3 regions of the Streptomyces sp. NBC_01476 genome follow, and region 3 is predicted to be linked to each of the others. Evidence: riboswitches for the same ligand, from Rfam matches in the RefSeq annotation. Region 3 holds a riboswitch; each other region holds the start of a gene.
The links. A riboswitch is a leader RNA that binds a small molecule or an ion and turns the genes downstream of it on or off. The one in region 3 is predicted to bind cyclic di-AMP.
Positions count from the first base shown of each region.

Region 1: another riboswitch for cyclic di-AMP. It lies ahead of OG552_RS27455 (M23 family metallopeptidase); the one in region 3 lies ahead of OG552_RS15455 (M23 family metallopeptidase).
Region 2: another riboswitch for cyclic di-AMP. It lies ahead of OG552_RS13655 (transglycosylase family protein); the one in region 3 lies ahead of OG552_RS15455 (M23 family metallopeptidase).

Region 1 covers NZ_CP109446.1:6,268,689-6,276,050, forward strand. Annotated here, with positions in the region: gene OG552_RS27445 (M16 family metallopeptidase) at 1-731, shown strand, start outside; gene OG552_RS27450 (M16 family metallopeptidase) at 749-2,113, shown strand; cyclic di-AMP (ydaO/yuaA leader) riboswitch at 2,360-2,512, shown strand; gene OG552_RS27455 (M23 family metallopeptidase) at 2,528-3,382, shown strand; gene OG552_RS27460 (GntR family transcriptional regulator) at 3,635-4,309, shown strand; gene OG552_RS27465 (HPr family phosphocarrier protein) at 4,470-4,751, opposite strand; gene OG552_RS27470 (bifunctional acetate--CoA ligase family protein/GNAT family N-acetyltransferase) at 4,846-7,362, shown strand, end outside.
Region 2 covers NZ_CP109446.1:3,059,226-3,066,587, reverse strand. Annotated here, with positions in the region: gene OG552_RS13665 (cytochrome P450 family protein) at 1-981, shown strand, start outside; gene OG552_RS13660 (transglycosylase family protein) at 1,286-2,290, shown strand; cyclic di-AMP (ydaO/yuaA leader) riboswitch at 2,660-2,804, shown strand; gene OG552_RS13655 (transglycosylase family protein) at 2,812-3,489, shown strand; gene eno (phosphopyruvate hydratase) at 3,742-5,022, shown strand; gene OG552_RS13645 (FtsB family cell division protein) at 5,168-5,668, shown strand; gene OG552_RS13640 (DUF501 domain-containing protein) at 5,696-6,268, shown strand; gene OG552_RS13635 (Ppx/GppA phosphatase family protein) at 6,265-7,215, shown strand.
Region 3 covers NZ_CP109446.1:3,507,048-3,514,409, forward strand. Annotated here, with positions in the region: gene OG552_RS15430 (helix-turn-helix domain-containing protein) at 1-718, shown strand, start outside; gene OG552_RS15435 (DUF397 domain-containing protein) at 715-936, shown strand; gene OG552_RS15440 (hypothetical protein) at 1,153-1,341, shown strand; gene OG552_RS15445 (FAD-dependent oxidoreductase) at 1,316-2,077, shown strand; gene OG552_RS15450 (hypothetical protein) at 2,223-2,525, shown strand; gene OG552_RS15455 (M23 family metallopeptidase) at 2,763-4,091, opposite strand; cyclic di-AMP (ydaO/yuaA leader) riboswitch at 4,104-4,240, opposite strand; gene OG552_RS15460 (N-acetylmuramoyl-L-alanine amidase) at 4,634-5,290, shown strand; gene OG552_RS15465 (DUF4240 domain-containing protein) at 5,296-5,895, opposite strand; gene OG552_RS15470 (L-lactate permease) at 6,229-7,362, opposite strand, start outside.

The DNA.
Region 1 (7,362 bases), 2.8 Mb from region 3:
ACTTCGGCACCATCCCCGCGCACGACGGCAAGCCGGCGCCGCGCGACGGCTCGCTGCCCGACGTCATGGGCGGCCAGCTGCGCGAGGTCGTCGAGGAGGACGTGCCCTCCCGCGCCCTGATGGCCGCCTACCGGCTGCCGGAGGACGGCACCCGGGCGGGCGACGCGGCCGACCTGGCGCTGACCGTGCTCGGCGGCGGCGAGTCCTCCCGGCTGCACAACCGGCTGGTGCGGCGCGACCGCACCGCGGTGACGGCCGGCTTCGGGCTGCTGCGGCTGGCGGGGGCGCCCTCCCTCGGCTGGCTGGACGTCAAGGCGTCCTCCGGGGTCGAACTGACCGCCATCGAGAGCGCGGTGGACGAGGAGCTGGCCCGCTTCGCCGAGGAGGGCCCGACGCCCGAGGAGATGGAGCGGGCCCAGGCGCAGCTGGAGCGGGAGTGGCTGGACCGGCTGGCGACCGTGGCCGGACGGGCCGACGAACTCTGCCGGTTCGCGGTGCTCTTCGGCGACCCGCAGCTCGCGCTGACCGCGGTGCAGCGGGTGCTGTCCGTCACCGCCGAGGAGGTCAAGGCGGTGGCCGCGGGGCGGCTGCGGCCCGACAACCGGGCGGTCCTCGTCTACGAACCCACCGGGGGCGACCAGGCCGAAGGCGCCGAAAGCGCCGAAAACGCCAAGGGTGCCGAGGGCGCCGAAGCCACCGAGGCGACCGAGCAGGAAGAGAGCGAAGCGTGAGCGACACCGCGGCCGTCATGACGTTCCACCCGCAGCCGCAGCCGGGCGAGCCCAAGCCGTGGGCCTTCCCGGCGCCCGAGCGCGGCACCCTGCCCAACGGGGTGACACTGCTCACAAGCCACCGGCCGGGACAGCAGGTGATCGCGGTCGAGGTGGTGCTGGCCGCGCCGCTGGACGCGGAACCGGAGGCCCTGGAGGGCGTGGCGACCATCATGGCCAGGGCGCTCTCCGAGGGCACCGACGAGCACAGCGCCGAGGAGTTCGCCGCCGAGCTGGAGCGGTGCGGCGCCAGCTTGTCGGCGCACGCCGACCACCCCGGTGTCCGGGTCTCCCTCGAAGTGCCCGCCTCCCGGCTGGACAAGGCGCTCAGCCTGCTCGCCGAGGCGCTGCGCGCCCCCGCCTTCGCCGAGTCCGAGGTGAAGCGGCTGGTCGCCAACCGGCTCGACGAGATCCCGCACGAGCTGGCCAACCCGGCCCGCCGCGCGGCCATGGCGCTGTCCAAGGAGCTCTTCCCGTCCACGCTGCGCATCTCACGGCCGCGTCAGGGCACCGAGGAGACCGTCCGCGGCATCGACGCGGCAGCGGTCCGGGAGTTCTACACCGCCCATGTCCTGCCGGCGACGTCCACCGTCGTGGTGGTCGGCGACTTCACCGGCATCGACCTGCCGGCGCTGCTCACCGAGACCCTGGGCCGCTGGACCGGGGGCGCCGCGAAGCCGCGTCCCCGCCCGGCGCTCACCTCGGACGACACCGCCCGGGTGGTGATCGTGGACCGGCCGGGCGCGGTGCAGACTCAGCTGCTGATCGGCCGTACCGGGCCCGACCGCCAGGACCCGGTGTGGGCGGCCCAGGTGCTCGGCACGTACAGCCTCGGCGGCACCCTCACCTCACGGCTGGACCGGGTGCTGCGCGAGGAGAAGGGCTACACCTACGGCGTGCGGGCCTTCGCCCAGGTGCTGCTCAGCTCGGCCGACGGCACCGGCGCCGCGCTGCTGGCGATCAGCGGCTCGGTGGCCACCGAGGTGACCGGCCCGGCGCTGGCCGACACCTGGCAGGTGATCCGCACCCTCGCCGAGGGCGGTCTCACCGAGGAGGAGCGGGACGTCGCGGTGCAGAATCTCGTCGGGGTCGCACCGCTGCGGTACGAGACCGCCGCCGCGGTCGCGGACACGCTCGCCGACCAGGTGGAGCAGGAGCTGCCGGACGACTACCAGGCCCGGCTGTACGCCCGGCTGGCGGCCACCGGCACCGTGGAGGCCACCGCGGCGGTGGTGAACGGCTTCCCGCTGGACCGCCTGGTGGTGGTCCTGGTCGGTGACGCGGCCTCCATCGAGGAGCCGGTACGGGCCCTCGGGATCGGTCCGGTGAGCGTCATCGGCTGACGGCACACCGGGCCGCACCGGCGAGGTGCCGGCCGGGCTCCGCGAGCCCGCCGCAGGCTTCACCCCCACACCCCGGAACCCCGGTCGCCCCTCAGGCATCGGGGTTCCGGGGTGTTTTGCGCCCTGCCGGGGTGTGTGTGGCGTGCGCTACATATCAGCTGATCTGTTTGGTGTACGGCCAAGTGCCCGGTTAGCGTCAACGCGCGTTGCCCGTGAAAGGCAGCAGCGTCCGATTCGTCCGGCCGCACCCAGACATCGCCGAGTCCCCGCGAGGGGAGCCGGGGACCCACGTCCCTGGGGTGAATCGGGGCCACCCGCCGCCGTAGCCGCGGATGCCCCGTAGGAGACCTTCCTGCTCCGAACCCGTCAGCTAACCCGGTAGGCGAGAAGGAAGGAAAGGAGCGACGCCTCCTCATGGCGTTCAAATTTCTGCCCGCCCCCGGCGGGAAGCACCGTCGCGTCCACCCCGGGCGTACCGCCGCCACCGTGGCCGGGATCGCCGTACTGACCGCGGGCGGCGCCATCGGCGCCAGCGCGATGGCCGCCCCCGGGCAGGCCCCCGCGGCCGCCGCGCAGCCCACCGCGTTCACCCAGGCCCTGGACGTGCACGCGTCCCTGGCGCACACCCTGGCCGCCCAGGCCGAGAGCCAGCACAAGGCAGCCGACACCGCCAAGGCCAAGGCCAAGGCCGCGGCGCAGGCCAGGGCGCAGGCCCGGGCCAGGGCCGCCGCTGCCGCGAAGGCCAGGGAACAGGCTGAGGCCAAGGCAGCCGCGGCGGCGAAGGCCGCGGCGGTCCGCACCGCGGCGCCGGCCGCCGCCAGCCGGTCCGAGGCGCGGGCCGCACTGCCCGTCAGCACCGACTCCGGCTGGATGAAGCCGGTCGGCGACGCGGCCATCGGCACCGGCTACAAGGCCTCCGGGTCGCTGTGGTCCAGCGGTTCGCACACCGGTGTGGACTTCCTGGTCGGCTCCGGCACCCCGGTCCACGCGGTCGCGGTCGGCACGGTGATCTCCGCGGGCGCCGACGGCGCCTACGGCAACGACGTGATCATCAAGCACGCCGACGGCAAGTACACCCTCTACGGCCACCTCACCGAGCCGCTGGTGTCGGCCGGCCAGACGGTCACCGAGGGCCAGGAGATAGGCATCTCCGGCGCCACCGGCAACGTCACGGGCCCGCACCTGCACTTCGAGGTGCGCACCACCCCCGACTACGGCTCCGACATCGACCCGGTCGCGTACATGGCCTCGCACGGCGTCACGATCTGATCCGGCTCCGGTCCGCCGCCCCGGCCGCGGACCGGCACGACCGAAGGCCCCGGCTGCCCCCGCCGGGGCCTTCGTCCTTGTCCGTTGGTGTCCTAAAGCGCTCCGGATCGGTCCCGGGCGTGCCCGAAAGCGCCCCTCCTGTCCAAAAACAATCCAACTATTCCAGGGGTGCTTTCCCTTTTCCCGGTGTGCTGGAATAGAGTCGCGGCACAATACGGGGAAAGAAACGGAGTCGGCGATGCGGAACCGGACGTGAACGGGGCGGACGGCGCGGGGCGGCGTATCTCGGCGCAGGTGGTGTGTACGGCCATCCGCGACGACATCGTCGGCGGTTTCTTCGCGCCGGGCAGCCGGCTGACCGAGGAGCTGCTCGCGCAGCGGTACGGGGTCTCCCGGGTGCCGGTGCGCGAAGCACTGCGCACCCTGGAGTCCGAAGGGTTCGTCCGGACCCGCAGACATGCCGGGGCCTCCGTCGCGGAGCCCACCGAGCAGGAGGCGGCCGACCTGCTGGAGATACGCGGACTGCTGGAGCCACTGGGCGCCGCCCGCGCGGCCCAGCGGCGGACCGAGGCGCACCTGAAGGTGCTGCGCGGTCTGGTCCGGCTCGGGCAGGAACGCGCGGTGCAGGGGCAGTTGTCCGACCTGCCGTCCCTCGACGGCTGGTTCCACGAGACGCTGGCCCAGGCGTCCGGCAGCCCGACACTGGCCGCCCTGCTCACCCAGCTGCGGCACAAGATCGCCTGGGTGTACGGCGACGGCGGCACCACCAGGGCCGCCGAGTCGTGGGAGGAGCACGCCGCGATCATCGACGCGGTGGCGCGCGGCGACGCCGAACGGGCCCGCCGGCTGGCCGCGGTGCACGTGGAGCGGGCGGCCGCGGTGAGGATCCTGAAACATCCCGTAAACGCGGTGCGCCGCCGCGCTTAACATTCACACCGTATACAAGGGCATAGAATTGTGGCCCGCGTAAATGCAAGAAAGCGGGACCGGACATTCCATGGGGGAATGTCCGGCCCCGTTGCATTCCGCTGCCCGCGGCCGGGCGGTGGCCTGAAATAAGCGCCGCCCGGGTCCGGAAGAAGATCTCTCAGACGGTTTCCGGCAGTTCGTCGAGCCCTTCCGAGACGAGTTTCGCCAGCCGGTCGAGCGCGGCGTCGGCGCCCTCGGCCGACGAGGCGAGCACGACCTCCTCGCCCCCTTGTGCGCCCAGGCTCAGCACGGCCAGCATCGACGCCGCGTTCACCGGGCCGCCGTCCGCCTTGGCGATGGTGACCGGCACGCCGGCGGCCATCGCCGCGCGGACGAAGATGGACGCCGGGCGGGCGTGCAGACCCTCTGCCCAGCCGACGTTGACGCGGCGCTCAGCCATGGTGATGCCCTTCGGTTAGGTCCCGCACAGTGCGTCCAGCCTGCCTGTTACGCGTCGGCCGCGCGAGTAGGGCGCGCCCGCTTACGCTGGGGCCATGACGGAGCAGCCGGCTCACCCCTACCCGGTCCACTGGGAGGCGGACGTCGTCCTGCGCGACGGCGGCATCGCCCACATCCGTCCGATCGGTCCGGGCGACGCGGGCCGGCTCGTCGACTTCTACGAGAAGGTCTCCGACGAGTCGAAGTACTTCCGCTTCTTCGCCCCCTACCCCCGGCTCTCCGACCGTGACGTGCACCGCTTCACGCACCACGACTACAACGACCGGGTGGGCCTGGCCGCCACCGTGGGCGGCGAGTTCATCGCCACCGTCCGCTACGACCGCACCACCGCGGACGGCCGGCCCGCCTCCGGGGCGGCCGGCACCCTGGCCGAGGTGGCCTTCCTGGTCCAGGACGCCCACCAGGGCCGCGGGGTCGCCTCCGCCCTGCTGGAGCACATCGCCGCGGTCGCCAGGGAACGCGGCATCCTGCACTTCACCGCGGAAGTCCTGCCCGCCAACCGCAAGATGGTGAAGGTCTTCACCGACGCCGGCTACACCCAGCAGCACAGCTTCGCCGACGGCGTGGTCCACCTCGACCTCGACCTGGAGCCCACCGACGAGTCGGTCCAGGTGATGCGGGCCCGCGAGCACCGCGCCGAGGCCCGCTCCGTCCAGCGGCTGCTGCGCCCCGCCTCGGTCGCGGTGGTCGGCGCGGGCCGCCGCCCCGGCGGGATCGGCCGGACGGTGCTGCGCAACATCGTGGCCGGCGGCTTCACCGGCCGGCTCTACGCGGTCAACCACTCCTTCCCCGCCGCAGGCGCCGACCTCGACGGTGTCCCCGGCCACCGTTCGGTCCGCGCCATCGGCGCCGAAGTGGACCTCGCGATCGTCGCCGTCCCCGCCGACCGGGTGCCCGAAGCGGTCACCGACTGCGGCGAGGCCGGGGTACGCGGCCTGGTGGTGGTCGCGGCCGGCTACTCCGAGACCGGCCCCGAAGGGCGGGAGCGGCAGCGCGACCTGGTCCGGCAGGCCCGCAGCCACGGCATGCGGGTGATCGGCCCCAACGCCTTCGGCATCGTCAACACCGCCCCCGACATCGCCCTCAACGCCTCGCTCTCGCCGGAGATGCCGCGCCACGGCCGGCTCGGCCTGTTCACCCAGTCCGGGGCGATCGGCATCGCCCTCCTCTCCGGCCTGCACCGCAGGGGCGCAGGCCCCTCCACCTTCGTCTCGGCCGGCAACCGCGCCGACGTCTCCGGCAACGACCTGCTGCAGTTCTGGCAGGACGACCCGGAGACCGACGCGGTGCTGATGTACCTCGAATCCTTCGGCAACCCACGGAAGTTCAGCCGGCTCGCCCGCCGTACCGCCGCCGCCAAACCGGTGGTGGTGGTCAAGGGCGCCCTGCACTCCGGCTCGGTGCCCGCCGGGCACGCGGTCCCGGTCGCCCGGATCCCGGACAGTACCGTCTCCGCGCTCTTCCGGCAGGCCGGTGTGATCCGGGTGGACACCGTCACCGAACTCCTCGACGCCGGGCTCTTCCTCGCCCTCCAGCCACTGCCGGCCGGCGACCGGGTGGCCATCCTCGGCAACTCCGAGTCCATCGGCCTGCTCACCTATGACGCGGCCCTCACCGCCGGGCTGCGCCCCGCCGCCCCGCTCGACCTCACCACCGCGGCCCGCCCGCAGGACATCACCGCGGCCCTCACCGCCGCCCTGGCCGACGAGGGCAACGACGCGGTGCTGGTCACCGTGATCCCCAGGGTCGGCTCCGAGAGCGGACCGGTGGCACCCGCGGGAGCGGCCGGCGACCCCTCCGGGACACCGGCGGACCCGGGGCCCGCCGGCCCCGACCCGGAGTCCGGCGACGACCCCGCCCTCGCCGAGGCCCTGCGCCGGGCCGCCGACGGCGCCACGAAACCCGTGGCCGTCGTCCACCTCGCGCTCGACGCGATGGCCGACCGGCTCGCCGACCCCGCCGGACCCGGCGCCCGTATCCCCGCCTACCGCGCCGCCGACCGCGCGGTCGGGTCACTGGCCGAGGCCGCCGCCTATGCCGCCTGGCGGGCCGGCGCCGCGGAACCCGGCCGGGTCCCGGAGTTCGACGACATCCAGCAGGCCGCGGCAGCCGAGGACGTGGCCCGGCTGCTGCCCGCCGGCGCACCCGCGCAGACCGAGACCGTGCTCTCCGACGAGGACACGGCGACGCTGCTCGGCCGCTACGGCATCCACGTCCGCCGGACCCTGCCGGCCCCCGACCCGGAGGCCGCGGTGGCCGCCGCCGCCCGGCTCGGCTACCCGGTGGCGCTCAAGACCACCGCCCCGCACCTGCGGCACCGGGCCGATCTCGGCGGCGTCCGGCTCGACCTCGCCGACGAGGGCGACCTGCGGCGGGCGTACGAGGAGCTGACCGCGCGGCTCGGCGAGCCCGCCGAGCTGCTGCCGGTCGTGCAGCCGATGGCGCCGCGGGGCGTGGACACGGTGGTACGGGCCGGGGTGGACCCCGCGGCCGGGGCGCTGCTCTCCTTCGGACTCGCCGGGGCACCCTCCGAACTGCTGGGCGACGTGGCG
Region 2 (7,362 bases), 450 kb from region 3:
CCGGACCACACCCGGCTGCGGCGGCTGGTGTCGAAGGCGTTCACCCCGCGGCGGGTGGCCGAGTTCGCCCCGCGGGTGGCGGAGCTGACGGACCGTTTCATCGACGGCTTCGCCGGGCGCGGGGAGGCCGACCTGATCCACGAGTTCGCCTTCCCGCTGCCGATCTACGCGATCTGCGACCTGCTGGGGGTGCCCGCGGAGGACCAGGACGACTTCCGGGACTGGGCCGGGATGATGATCCGGCACGGGAAGGGGCCGCGGGGCGGTGTGGCCCGTTCGGTGAAGCGGATGCGGGCCTATCTGGTCGAGTTGATCCACCGCAAGCGCGCCGGACTCGACTCCGCTCCCGGCGACGACCTGATCTCCGGTCTGATCCGGGCCAGCGACCACGGCGAGCACCTCACCGGGAACGAAGTCGCCGCGATGGCCTTCATCCTGCTCTTCGCCGGCTTCGAGACGACGGTGAATCTGATCGGCAACGGCGTGCACACCCTGCTGCGGCATCCCGCCGAGCGGCACGCGCTCCAGGAGTCGCTGGCCCGCGGTGAGAGCGCCCTGCTGGAGACCGCCGTGGAGGAACTGCTGCGCTACGACGGCCCGGTCGAGATGGCCACCTGGCGCTACGCCACCGAGCCGCTGTCCATCGGCGGCCAGGCCGTGGCGGCCGGCGACCCGGTCCTGGTGGTGCTCGCCGCCGCCGACCGCGACCCGGCCCGGTTCGGCGGCCCCGACACCCTGGACCTGGCCCGCCGGGACAACCCGCACCTCGGTTACGGGCACGGCATCCACTACTGCCTCGGCGCCCCGCTGGCCCGGCTGGAGGCAAGAACGGCGCTGGCCCGTCTGCTCACCCGGCTGCCCGATCTGCGCTCCGGCGCCGACCCGGCGGAACTGCGCTGGCGCGGCGGCCTGATCATGCGCGGACTGCGGACGCTTCCGGTGGAGTTCACCGCGCAGTCACCTTCCGGTCCCACCAGGTGACGTGACGGCCCGTCACCGCCGTGACCCGGACGTGATGATCGCTACATCGGCTTGTGATCCGGCGGTCAATCCCGCTACGTTCTGCGGTCAACGCGAGGCACGCACGGCTCGCGGGACGCGCCGATCCCCACCAGCGCACACCGCCGCGGACGGAAATCCGGCCAGATCGGCCGAGTTCGCAGGTCACCGGACCAGGGCGGGAGCGTACGGGCGCGTAAGGCCAGAAAGAAAGGCGACCGCAATGCTCTCGTCAGGTAACGGACGGCACCGACGCCCCCGCCCGACCCCCGCGGCCGTGGTGACCATGGCGACCGCCGCCGCGACAGGCGCCGGCATCGCCCTCCCGCTGCTCGGCGCCGCCACCGCCCAGGCCGCGGACCAGACCACCTGGGACCGTGTCGCGTTCTGCGAGACCGGCGGCATGTGGCACGCCAACACCCACAACGGCTTCTACGGCGGCCTCGCCATCACCCAGGACACCTGGGACCAGTACGGCGGCACCGCGTACGCCAAGCGGCCGGACCTCGCCACCGAGGCCCAGCAGATCGCCGTGGCCGAGAAGATGCTCACCGACCTGGGGCCGAACGCCTGGCCCGGCTGCGAGCAGGGCACCGGCCTGCTCCCCGACGACGCCGCGCCGACCGACCCGGGCGCCCCGACGCCGGCGCAGCCCGGCGAGCACACGCCCGCGAGCACCCCGACGACGGACCCGTCGACTCCGGCGACCACGCCGCCGAGCGCCGGCACCGGCAGCACGGACCCGACGGCCACCCCGCCGCCGGTCACCCCCACCACGCCGTCGACGGGCAGCACCGACCCGACCGCGACGCCGCCGCCGGTGACGCCCTCCGACCCGACCGTGCCCGGTACGCCCGCCACACCGCCCACCGGGACCGTCACCCCGCCGCCGGTCACCCCTGGCTCCGGCGCCACCACGCTGGCCCCCACGGACCCCACGGCGGGCCTCCCGGGCGCGAGCGACGGCACCGGCAGCACCGGCAAGCACGCGAAGCCCTACAGCCCCACCGACGAGGAACTGGCCGCACAGGACCAGGCGACCCGGACGCAGATCTACTCGATCACCGACCCGGGCCCGGTGAACACCTCGGTGGATACCACCAACAAGGGTGATGATTCGGGCACTTCACGGCCCGACGGCTACACGGTGGGTCTTGGCGACTCGCTCTCCGGCATCGCGACCGCGCAGCATGTGGACGGCGGCTGGCAGCACCTCTACGACATCAACCACCAGTCGATCGGCGACAACCCGAACCTCATCAAACCCGGACAGATCCTCAACCTCGGCTGAGAAATGGGTTGATGACGGTCGGCCGACAAACCGGACGTACCGCTCACGGTTCCTCTCCGAAGATGTGACAAGCCTCTCTCCGGCCGCTGTGACCGCCCGCTCGCAGAGCGCTGAAACTCTCCGCCGTGACCTGCGACTTCGTTCAGCGGCCGGGCGGGCGGACCCGGTAGGCGGTCCGAACCGGGATGTTTGTCCTATCGGTGGGGCTGTGCTTAACGTTTTGACGCTCGCCACAGCGGGCCCCGCCGGGCAGGAACGCCGAGTCCTGCCGCCGCCCGACGGGAACAGTCGACGCGAAAGCGCCGCAGGCAGGAGCGGGGGACCCAAGGTCTTCCGCCGGACCCCGGCCGTACGCCGCCGCAGCACCGGAGAGCATCCGGGCTTGCGTACGTACACCAGGCAGGGGCCCGGCTTGGGGTGAAGCCGAGATGGCCGCACGAGCACGATGCGGTCCGGCCGGGCAACTCACGTCCGAACCCGACAGCTGACCTCGTAGGCGTCGGTGAGGGACCCAAAAAACCATGGCTAAGCACCGTCGTGCCTCCAAGCTCGTCCGATTCGCCACATTCGCCGGTGTTGCCGGTACCGCGATCGCCGTACCGCTGATCGGCGCCACCTCCTCGTCGGCCGCCTCGGTCGCCACCTGGGACGCCGTGGCGCAGTGCGAGTCCGGCGGCAACTGGTCCATCAACACCGGCAACGGCTACTACGGTGGCCTGCAGTTCTCGCAGTCCAGCTGGGAAGCGGCCGGCGGTCTGCAGTACGCCCAGCGTGCCGACCTCGCCACCAAGGACCAGCAGATAGCGGTCGCCGAGAAGCTGCTCGCCCTGCAGGGCCCGGGTGCCTGGTCCTGCGCCGGTGCCGGCGGTCTGACCGCGGGCGGCCCGTCGCCCGACGTCAACACCGGTGGCTCGTCGTCCGCCTCGGACAGCAGCTCCACCACCACCAAGGCGTCCACCCCGGCGAAGACCACGCACAAGGCCGCCGCCCCGGCGCACTCCGCCCCGCGCCACACCACCCACCACAAGGTGGTCCAGAAGGGCGACGGCGAGTACACCGTGGTCCACGGCGACTCGCTCTCCAAGATCGCCGCCGCGCACCACGTGGCCGGCGGCTGGAAGAAGCTCTACGAGCTCAACCACGGCATCGTGCAGGACGCGAACCTGATCTACCCGGGCCAGCACCTCCACCTGAGCTGATCCAGGACCCGGTGACGGCCCTGACGCCGCCGCCGGGACCGGCACCGCGGGACCCCGGACGGGCAGTTGCCGGCTGAACGCCGGATGGACGCCGGCCGAAGCCTTTCGACCACCCCGGCCGGACACGCCCTCCCCCTGGCGTGTCCGGCCGGGGTATTCCGTCTGTTGGTCCGGGCCTAGCGCCGATCCGGGCCCGGATGCCCGTTAGGCTCGTCCCGATAAAGAAGAGAAGACATCTCAGAAGGAGACAACGTGCCGTCCATCGACGTCGTCGTAGCCCGGGAAATCCTCGACTCGCGAGGCAACCCCACCGTCGAGGTCGAGGTCGGCCTCGACGACGGCAGCACGGGCCGTGCCGCAGTCCCGTCCGGCGCCTCCACCGGCGCCTTCGAGGCCCTCGAACTCCGTGACGGCGACCGCAACCGGTACCAGGGGAAGGGCGTCGAGAAGGCGGTCCTCGCGGTCATCGAGCAGATCGGTCCCGAGCTGGTCGGCTACGACGCCACCGAGCAGCGGCTGATCGACCAGGCGATGTTCGACCTGGATGCCACCCCGGACAAGTCCTCGCTCGGCGCCAACGCCATCCTCGGCGTCTCGCTGGCCGTCGCGCACGCCGCCTCCGAAGCGTCCGACCTGCCGCTCTTCCGCTACCTCGGCGGCCCGAACGCGCACGTCCTGCCGGTCCCGATGATGAACATCCTCAACGGCGGCTCGCACGCGGACTCCAACGTCGACATCCAGGAGTTCATGATCGCGCCGATCGGCGCCGAGTCCTTCTCCGAGGCGCTGCGCTGGGGCGCCGAGGTCTACCACACCCTCAAGGGCGTGCTGAAGACCCGCGGTCTGTCCACCGGCCTCGGCGACGAGGGCGGCTTCGCGCCGAACCTCGGCTCCAACCGCGAGGCGCTCGACCTCATCCTGGAGGCGATCAAGCAGGCCGGTTACGCGCCCGGCCAGGACATCGCGCTCGCGCTCGACGTCGCCGCCTCGGAGTTCTACAAGGACGGCAAGTACTCCTTCGAGGGCGAGGAGAAGTCCGCCGCCCAGCTGACGGAGTACTACGAGGACCTGGTCGCCTCCTACCCGCTGGTCTCCATCGAGGACCCGCTCTTCGAGGACGACTGGGCCGGCTGGAAGGTCCTCACCGACAAGCTCGGCGCCAAGGTGCAGATCGTCGGCGACGACCTCTTCGTCACCAACCCGGAGCGTCTGCAGCGCGGCATCGACAACGACACCGCCAACGCGCTGCTGGTGAAGGTGAACCAGATCGGTTCGCTGACCGAGACCCTCGACGCGGTCGAACTGGCCCAGCGCAACGGCTACAAGTGCATGATGTCGCACCGCTCCGGTGAGACCGAGGACGTCACCATCGCCGACCTGGCCGTCGCCACCAACTGCGGCCAGATCAAGACCGGTGCCCCGGCCCGCTCCGAGCGCGTCGCCAAGTACAACCAGCTGCTGCGGATCGAGGAGATCCTGGACGACGCGGCGGTCTACGCCGGCCGCTCCGCGTTCCCCCGCTTCAAGCACTGACCCTGCCCCACCGGTTACGCCCGCACCGGCCTTCACGGCCACCGCCTCCGTACGTCCCCGCACCCGGTCCCGTACCGTGGGCGGGGACGCAGGAGTATCGGGTACGTACGGTTGTGCGGTCAGGAACGGCGAGGGGAGTCACAGCGTGGCGGCGGACCGGTTCTCCACCGCGGCCCGGCTGAAGGCGATCGGCCAGGAGGCGCAGGCGCGCGTCTACCGTGCCGCGGCCCGGCGTCCGGTGCGCCGCAACAAGCTCACCGGCCGCGCCGCCCTGCTCGCCCTCGTGCTGTGCGCCCTGGTGATCGCCCTCGCCTACCCGATGCGGCAGTACATCGCCCAGCGCTCCGACATCGCCGACCAGCGGCGCGAGGCCCAGCAGGCCAAGCAGAAGGTCGAGCAACTGCGCGAGGAGAAGGCGCGCTGGCAGGACCCGGACTACGTCCGCGCCCAGGCCCGCGCCCGGCTGCACTACGTCCTCCCCGGTGAGACGGGGTACGAGGTCGCGGCCCCGGCGCCCAGCACGACCGCGGATCCGGCGGCGCGGCGGCGGGCCACCGACCAGGCCGCGGCGCACCGCCCGTGGTACGACAATCTGTGGGACGGCGTCGACCAGGCCGACGCCGCCGCGGCCCCGACCCGCCGCTGAGCCGCTCCCTCCGACGCAGAACGGCACATGAACAGCACCCCTGAGCACCCAGTCCCGCCCACCGACGCGGACATCGCCGCCGTCCGGGCCCAGCTCGGCCGCCCGCCGCGCGGCCTGCGCGCGGTCGCCCACCGCTGCCCCTGCGGCAATCCGGACGTGGTGGAGACCGAGCCCCGGCTGGAGGACGGTACGCCCTTCCCGACGACGTACTACCTCACCTGTCCGCGCGCGGCCTCCGCGATCGGCACGCTGGAGGCGGACGGTGTGATGAAGCGGATGACCGCCCGGCTCGCCGAGGACGGGGAACTGGCCGCCGCCTACCGCGCCGCGCACGAGGACTACATCGCGCGCCGCGACGCCATCGAGGTCCTGCCGGGCTTCCCGAGCGCCGGCGGGATGCCGGACCGGGTCAAGTGCCTGCACGTCCTCGCCGCCCACTCCCTCGCCGCCGGCCCCGGTGTCAACCCGCTGGGCGACGAGACCCTGGCCCTGCTCCCCGACTGGTGGGCGAAGGGTCCGTGCGTGCAGCCCGCGCCTGACGGCGACCCCGGATCCGAGCGCCCGGAAGCGAACGGGCGCAAGAGGAGCGAGCAGGAATGACGACACGCGTCGCGGCCATCGACTGCGGTACGAACTCGATCCGCCTGCTGGTCGCCGACCTCGATCCGGCCGCGGGAACCCTCACCGACCTCGAACGCCGGATGCGGATCGTCCGGCTCGGGCAGGGCGTCGACCGGACCGGCCGGCTCGCACCGGAGGCGCTGGAGCGGACCTTCGCGGCGTGCCGGGAGTACGCCGAGCTGATCCGGGTGCACGGTGTGCCGCACGAACGAGTGCGGTTCGTGGCCACCTCCGCGTCGCGCGACGCGGAGAACCGGGACGACTTCGTCCGCGGCGTACGGGCCATCCTCGGCGTCGAACCCGAGGTGATCACCGGTGACCAGGAGGCGGAGTTCTCCTTCACCGGCGCCACCCGCGAACTCGGCGCGGCCGACGGCCTGCCCACGCCTTACCTGGTGGTGGACATCGGCGGCGGCTCCACCGAGTTCGTGCTCGGCGACAGGCACGTCATCGCGGCCCGCTCGGTGAACATCGGCTGCGTCCGGATGACCGAACGCCACCTGCTGCGCGACGGTCACCTCACCGACCCGCCGACCCCCGAGCAGATCGCGGCCATGACCGCCGACATCGACGCGGCGCTCAGCGAGGCGGCCCGCGCGGTGCCGTTCGACCGGGCCCGTACCCTCGTCGGCCTGGCCGGCTCCGTCACCACCATCGGCGGCATCGCACTCGGCCTGCCCGCGTACGACCCGGCCGCCATCCACCACTCCCGGGTCTCCCTGGAGCAGGTCCGGGAGATCACCACCCGGCTGCTGACCGCCACCCATGCCGAACGCGCCGCGATCCCCGTCATGCACGAGGGCCGCACCGACGTGATCGGCGCGGGCGCGCTGGTGCTGCTGCGGATCATGGAGCGGACCGGGGCGAAGGAGGTCGTGGTCTCCGAGCACGACATCCTCGACGGCATCGCCTTCTCGCTGGCCTGAGTCCTCGCCTGAGCCCTCGTCAGAACTCCTCGCGGGGGCGCCCGGCGGCCCGGGCGGCCGGGGGCTGCGCGGGCGCCTTCGGAAGGCGGCCGAAAGTCCTTTGTGAAACTCTTCACATGAAGTTCCCGCCCGGCGGCCCAATTTTCC
Region 3 (7,362 bases):
CGAGACAAAAGATGGCCCGGTCAGGTGGCCCGTCGTCGATGCACTGTGCCGTGAGTACGAGGCAACTGAGGCAGAGCGCGCAGCAGTTGTGAGCTGGGCGAAGGCGGCGAGGGAACAGGGCTGGTGGACTTCGTTCGGCGGGCCGCTTCCCGAGACGCTGAACTTCTTGCTCACCCTGGAAGACGAAGCCGCCCGCGAAGACCACTTCGCCACCATCTACGTTCCGGGGTTGCTGCAGACCCCTGGGTACATCAAAGCGGTTATTCAGGCCTCGGAGACGCGGTACTCAGCTGATGAGGTGGACCGCCAAGTCGCCATCCGCATGAAGCGGCAGGAAATCCTCCATCGCGCGCAGCCCCCGCACCTGTGGGCCGTTCTCGATGAGTCGGTCGTCCGGCGGGTTGTTGGCGGGCCCGACGTCATGCGCGCCCAACTCACCCACCTGGCAGATTGCACCGAGTCGCCGAACATCACCATCCAGATCTTCCCGTTCGCAACCGGCGCGCACGCCACAGCGATGGGTAGTTTCGTCATTCTCGGTGGGCCCGAAGCTTCCATGGACGTGGTCTACGTGGACTTCCACACAGGGGCTCTGTTCCTGGAGACAGAAGAGGAGCTCGCCACCTACCGGGGGGCCTTCGACTACCTGCGTGCCCGGGCGCTGAGTCCGGCTGAATCCCTGGCAGCCATCCATCGAGCGCGTAAGGAGATGCAGTGAGCGACCGACGCGAGTGGTTCAAGTCCTCTTACAGCGGTGGCGCCAACACCGAATGCGTCGAAACGGCACTCCGCGATCGTGGTGTGGACGTCCGCGACGCGAAGAACCCCGAAGGGCCCGTGCTGACCTTTTCGCGGGCGGGCTGGGCGGCATTCATCAGGGCCGTCCGGGCCGGAGAAGTGGGCTTCCGCGTCTCTGAGCCGCGCGCGCCGAAGTGAAGATGTCACGGCGGAAGGTGGCCGCCTTACCGCCAAGGGAACGTCACTGCTCACCACCGGCCGTTGACCTGCGGTGCCGCCAGCGCAACCCGCACGTCCGCAGCTTCCTGCCGGAACTGGAACGCGGCCTCGCCAAGCACCGCGCCCAGCCCGCAGCCACACGCTAGGGTCCGTCCTGTGGCCGAGGCAGAGCAGGTAAGCGTCATTGGGGCCGGCGTGTCCGGCCTGACCACTGCCGTCGTCCTCGCGGAGGCCGGGGTACGCGTCCACGTGATTGCTGCGGAGTGGCCTGGCCGGACCTCGCTGGCAGCCGGCGCCATGTGGGGGGCCCTACCTGGTCGAGCCCGAGGAGAAGGTCGACGAGTGGAGCCGGCAGTCCTTGGGGATCTTCCGCACGCTGGCTGACGATCCGAGCGCTGGGGTCCGTATCACCCCCGGCATCGAAGCCTCCCGGCACACTGGCACCCCGCCTGACTGGGCGACGACGCTGCCCGGCTTCCTGCCCTGCACCCCTGCCGCACTACCCCCGAGCTTCACGACTGGCTACCGGTTCGAGGTCCCCCTTGTCGACATGCCCGTCTACCTCGCTCACCTCCATACTCGCCTGATCGCCACCGGCGCCACGATCGCCAAGGGCAAGGTGACAGACCTGGACGATCCCAGGCTCGGCCCCGTCGTGGTCAACTGTGCCGGTCTCGGCTCACGCCAACTCGCGAACGACAGCACCCTCCGCCCCATTCGCGGCCAGCACGTCATCGTCACCAACCCCGGGATCACCGAGTTCTTCTCCGAGGACACCGGCACCTCCCCCGACCTGCTGTGCATCTACCCCCACGGCGACACCGTCGTCCTGGGCGGCACCGCCGTCGACGGCCGCGAAGACCTGAACCCCGACCCAGCAGCAGCCGACGCCATCCTGAGCCGATGCACGGCTGTCGAACCCCGCCTCGCCGGCGCCCGCGTACTTGCACACCGCGTCGGCGTCCGCCCGACTCGCGCAGTCGTCCGCGTCGAAGTCGAGGAGCGCCCCAGCGGCCGAACTGTCCTTCACAACTACGGCCACGGTGGCGCCGGCGTCACCCTCTCCTGGGGTTGTGCCCGCGACATTCAGCGCCTCCTGGGGCGCACGGGTCCGTGCTGACCTTTTCGCGGGCGGGCTGGGCGGCATTCATCAGGGCGGTCCGGGCCGGAGAAGTGGGCTTCCGCGTCTGACCTGCCGCGTCGGCGGCCCGGGGTCGGGGTTAGCCTCGGGGGATCTGGTGGTGAGGTGGGAGGAGGCAGGTCGGATGGCTGGGGTGTTGGGGAGTGCGGCGGCTGCGGGTGGGCTGATCGGTGGGTACGGGGTCGCGCGGTGGACGAAGCGGCGGGAGTTGGGGGGCGTGGCGCTGGCCGCGGCCGGCGCGGTGGCGGCGCGGGAGTGGAAGCGGCGGGCCGGGACGGGGGTCGCCGTGGGGATGACCGGCGCGTATCTGGCCGCGTTCGCCGGGGCCCATCCGCTGGCGAAGAAGGTCGGCGCGTGGCCGGCGGTGTTCGCCGTTGCGGGCGGGGTGGCGGTGGCGTCCTGGGCGCTGTCGGGGCGCGGCGAGTAGTCCTCCTGGTCGCTTACGGGGAGGGCCGTAACCCTGCCCGCGCCGCGTATGACGGTCCCGTAGCGTCGGCCCCGGAACCGTACGCAGGGCAAGCCGCGACGGCCCCTACCCCGTACGCGGGCTCGTGACGCCGGGCCCCGGCCTCATTCCGTACTGCCCCCGGGCCGTAAGCAGACCGGCGGCCCTGGCTGGGGGGGAGTAGCCAGGGCCGCCGGGGTTCAGGGGGCAGGGCGGGGGTCAGACGTGTACGTCGTGGGCGGTGAGCCACGGCAGGGGGTCCACCGCGTCCGCGCCGCCCGGGCGGACTTCGAGGTGGAGGTGCGGCGCCGGGACGTTGCCGGTCGCGCCGACCCGGCCGATCGTGTCGCCGGTCGTGACCCGCCCCGAGGTGACGACCATCGTCGAGAGGTGGCAGTACCAGAGCTCGGTGCCGTCGTCGAGCGTGACCACGACCCGGTAGCCGGACGCCCCCGCCCAGCCGGCCGAGGTGACCGTACCGCCGTGCACGGCATGCACCGGCGTGCCGGTGGGTGCGTCGAAGTCCTGGCCCGCGTGGATGTTGCCCCACAGGTCGGCCTCGCCGAAGCCCGCGGTGAGGGTGTAGCAGGAGACGGGCTTGATGTACGAGGCCGCGAGGCGGGCGAGGCGTTCGGCCTCGGCTTTCGCGGCGGCTTCCGTCTCGGCCTTCTCCTTCGCCTCGGCGGCGGCCTTCGCGGCGGCGGCCTGCTCCCGTACCTTCTGCGCGGCCGCGGCCCGGGCCGCCTGGTCGGCGGCGGCCTTCGCGGCGGCTTCGCGCTCGGCGCGGGCGACGGCCTCGCGGGCCTCGGTGGCGTGCGTGACGATGCGGGTGAGGAGCGCCTCGCCCGGGTCCGCGAGCGGTGTGCGGGCGGCTTCCGGCGGCAGGGGGACCGCACCGGACGGCGCCGGCAGCGCGACGGACGCCTCGGGCAGCGCGACAGGCACGGCGGGCGCGACAGACACGGCCGGCGCCGCGGGCACGGCGGCGGCGCCGGGGACCTCAGCCGCGCCGGGTACGTCAGGTACGTCGGGCGCATCCGGTACGGAGACGGGCACCGGTGCCGGAGCCGTTGCGGTGCCGGCCGCGGTGGCCACCCCGCTCGCCCCGACCGCCGCCATCGCCGCTATGCCGAGGACCGCCGAGCCGCGCGCCAGGGTCCGCTGGCGCGGAAGCGGCACCGGGGCAGAATCCGGGAGCGGCTCCCGGACCGGCTCCCGGACCGGCTCTGAGGCGGGGAGCGGTGCGGGAAGCTGCGCCGGCATCGAGGCGGATATCTCAGCGGGGAGTGAGCCTCGCCCGGTCGCGTCGTCAGTGCCGGAACCGGTGCCGGAACCGGTGCCGTAACCGGTCCCGGAACCGGCGCCGAAGTAAGTGCCCGGCTCGGTTCCGAAGTCGGTGCCCCGTTCGGTACGGACGCCGGCGGTGCCGGAACCGGTGCCCGAACCGGCGCCGAAGTCGCCACGGAAGTCGGTACGGAACTCGTCCCGCTCCCCGGCCGCCTCGTTCTCGGGCCGGGCAGGTGCGTAGGCAGGCTGGTTCGACGCCACCGCGGGCGCACTCCTTTCCTTCCCTCTCGCCTACCGGGTTAGCTGACGGGTTCGGAGCAGGAAGGTCTCCTACGGGCCTGGTCGCTGCCCGATTCACCCCAGATGTTGGGTCCCCGGTTCCCGCGGACGGGATTCGGCAAGCGCACGGTGCCGCCTCTTACGACGGTGTTGACGACCGCGCTGCGTTATCGAACGTTAATAGAGCCGGAGACGTTTTCCAAGCCGAATCGGAGAGTTGGGGGTGGTCAGCAAGAGGACATGCGCAGGTCCATCCGGGCAAAACAGGCACCTGGCGTGGCCGGGTGGTGATGTGAGCGTGTGTCAGTCGTTATCCGGAGCGGTCGGACTGGCTACCGTCGGTGATCAATCGTGAACGAAACGAGACGACGGAGGTCCCCACGACGGACGAGTGCCAGTGGTCTGGTCCTGTGCCAAGGGGCGAATCGCTTGTGAGGCCGGACGCAAGGGCCGCACGATGGTCTCGCTGTTGTCATGGACCCGCTCAATTCAGCCCTGCGACCGCACACCCCAGGGAGCCCGCCATGGTACGACCCAGCCGCCCCCAACTCCCTTACGCCTCCAGCCGGTCCGCCCCACCGGACACCCCCACCCGCCGCTCGCTGCTGCGCGGCGGCCTCGCCCTGGGCGCGGCGGCCGGCGCGGTCGCCGCCGGCCAGCTCTGGGGCGGCGCGGGCGGTGCGCACGCGGCCGGCGTCGACTACCCCGGCGCCACCTGGGCGCCGGCCAGCCCCGCCAACTACACGGCCTCGGACCGCCCTTCGACGTACCCGATCGACCTCGTGGTGATCCACGTGACCCAGGAGACGTTCGCCGACACCATCTCCCTCTTCCAGGACCCCGCCCACGCCGCCACGGCCCACTACGTCGTCCGCTCCGCCGACGGCGCCGTCGACCAGTGCGTCCGCGAACACGACGTCGCCTGGCACGCCGGCAACTGGGACTACAACACCCGCAGCATCGGCATCGAACACGAGGGCTGGGTCGACGACCCCTCCTACTTCACCGACGCGATGTACCACGCCTCGGCCCTCCTGACCGGCGCCATCTGCGACACGTACGGCATCCCCAAGGACCGCGAGCACATCATCGGCCACGTCGAGGTCCCCGGCACCGACCACACCGACCCCGGCCCCAACTGGGACTGGCCCCGCTACCTCCGCCTGCTCAACGGGGGCTGAGCCGGTCAGGGGAGGGGGAACATCGCGGTCAGGCGGGGGAGGCGGCGGGTGGATTCGGGCTCGTCGAGGACGGACCAGCGGGTGCCGGAGGGGGTGAGGCCGGGCGGGGTGCGGGTGGTGGAGTCGGCGGCGAGGAGGGTGCGGGCGGCGGCGTGGAAGGCGTCCCCGCAGTCGTCGAAGGTGCCGGTGAGCTGTTCGTAGGCCGCGGGGGCGAGGTGGGAGAGCGTTTCCCACTGGGGCCAGGCGTCGGCGGGCCAGGCAGCGCGCGGCAGGCTGGACAGGCGCAGGACCTCCGGGGCGTAGGCGAGGACGTCGGCGTCGGTGAGGGCCGCCTCGAAGACCGGGCGGCCGAGGCTGACCATCCACTGCTGGAAGGAGCAGAACGCGTCGTCGGAGCACCAGCCGCCGAGGATGCGGTCGGCGGCGGCCCACAGGTTCCAGGTGAAGGCCTCGCCGGTGACGCTGTCGAGACACGCCTGGAAGGCGATGACGTCCGGTGGGGGGAGAAGGAGGAGCGCGTCGCGGAGCCATGCGTCCCGCTTGTCGCCGCTGAGCCCCTGGCGTCTGCAGTCCGCGATGAGAGTCCAGAATTGGTCCGTCTCCATACCAGCGACTATGCCAGGGGCCTGCGACAAAGTACCCCCAATTCCAGCTGATGGACGCGGAGTTGGCGGTCAGCGGGGCGGCGTGTCCGGTACCTGGCGGGGGCGGCACCACGGAAGCGGGAGAGGCGGGACAGGACCCGAGGGGAAGCCGGAAAGGCGGGGAGGGCCCATGCCGGAAACCCGCGAGGGACCCCGCCACCGGCCGAGTACGGCCGCCCCTCCCGGTCCCGTGCGGGAGAGGCGGCCGTACGTCCCGGTCCGTGACAACGACGGACGGCGACGGACGGCGACGGACGCCGGCCATGACGCCGGCCACGACGCCGGCCACGCCGATTACGGCGCCGGCACCGCCTGCGTCTTCACCACCATCCAGTCGAGCACCGGCGTGCTCTGCAGATAGACGAGCACGCACATGAACGCCAGGAACACCACGCTCCACAGGATGACCCGCCGGAAGAGGATGCCCTCGCGTCCCTCGAAGCCGACCGCCGCCGCGGCGATCGCCAGGTTCTGCGGGGAGACCATCTTGCCGAGCACACCGCCGGAGGAGTTCGCCGCGGCCATGAGTGTCGGTGACAGTCCGGCCTGGTGGGCCGCGGTGATCTGGAGCGCGCCGAAGAGCGAGTTGGAGGAGGTGTCGGAGCCGGTGACGGCGACGCCGAGCCAGCCGAGTATCGGGGAGAGGAAGGCGAAGGCGGCGCCCGCGCCGGCCACCCACAGGCCCAGCGTGGTGGTCTGGCCGGACTCGTTCATGATGTAGCCGAGCCCGAGCACCAGCATCACGGTGAGGATCGCGAACTTCAGCTGGTCCAGGGTGCGTCCGTACGCGACCAGGCCGCGGCGCAGGCCCACGCCGAGCAGCGCCATGCTGATGACCCCGGAGATGAGCAGCAGACTGCCCGCCGCGGAGAGGTAGTTGAGCTTGAAGGTGGTGGCGACCGGGTTGCCGGCCGCGTTGATGATGTGCAGTCCGGGCCAGTTGACGATGTGGGTGACCGACTCGATGCCGGTGCCGGTCTGGCCGGCCTTGGCCGGTGGCTTCCCGGTGATCGCCGGGACGCGGGTGGCCAGTACGAACACCACGATGATCGCCAGGTAGGGCGCGTACGCCTTGAAGACGTCCAGCGGGGTGTCGCGCGGGGCCGGTTCGGCCTCGGAGTCGACCCGGGTCAGGACGAGGGAGTCGGTGTGCCCGGCGGGGGCACCGTCGCCGCCGCCGGCCGGTGCGAGCGGCCGTCCGGTGCCGCCGCCGGCGCCGCCGGTCTCGAAGCCGTCGTCCTCCTCGGTCTCGGTGTACGGCTCGGCCGCCTGCCACACCCGGGTGAAAGCGAGCAGCGCGAGAGCCGAGACGAGAGCGGCGACGATGTCGGCGAGCTGTACGGACCAGAAGTTCGACGCGAGGTACTGGAAGACCGCGAAGACCACACCGCACAGCACAGCCGGCTGCCAGGTCTGCCGCAGGCCGCG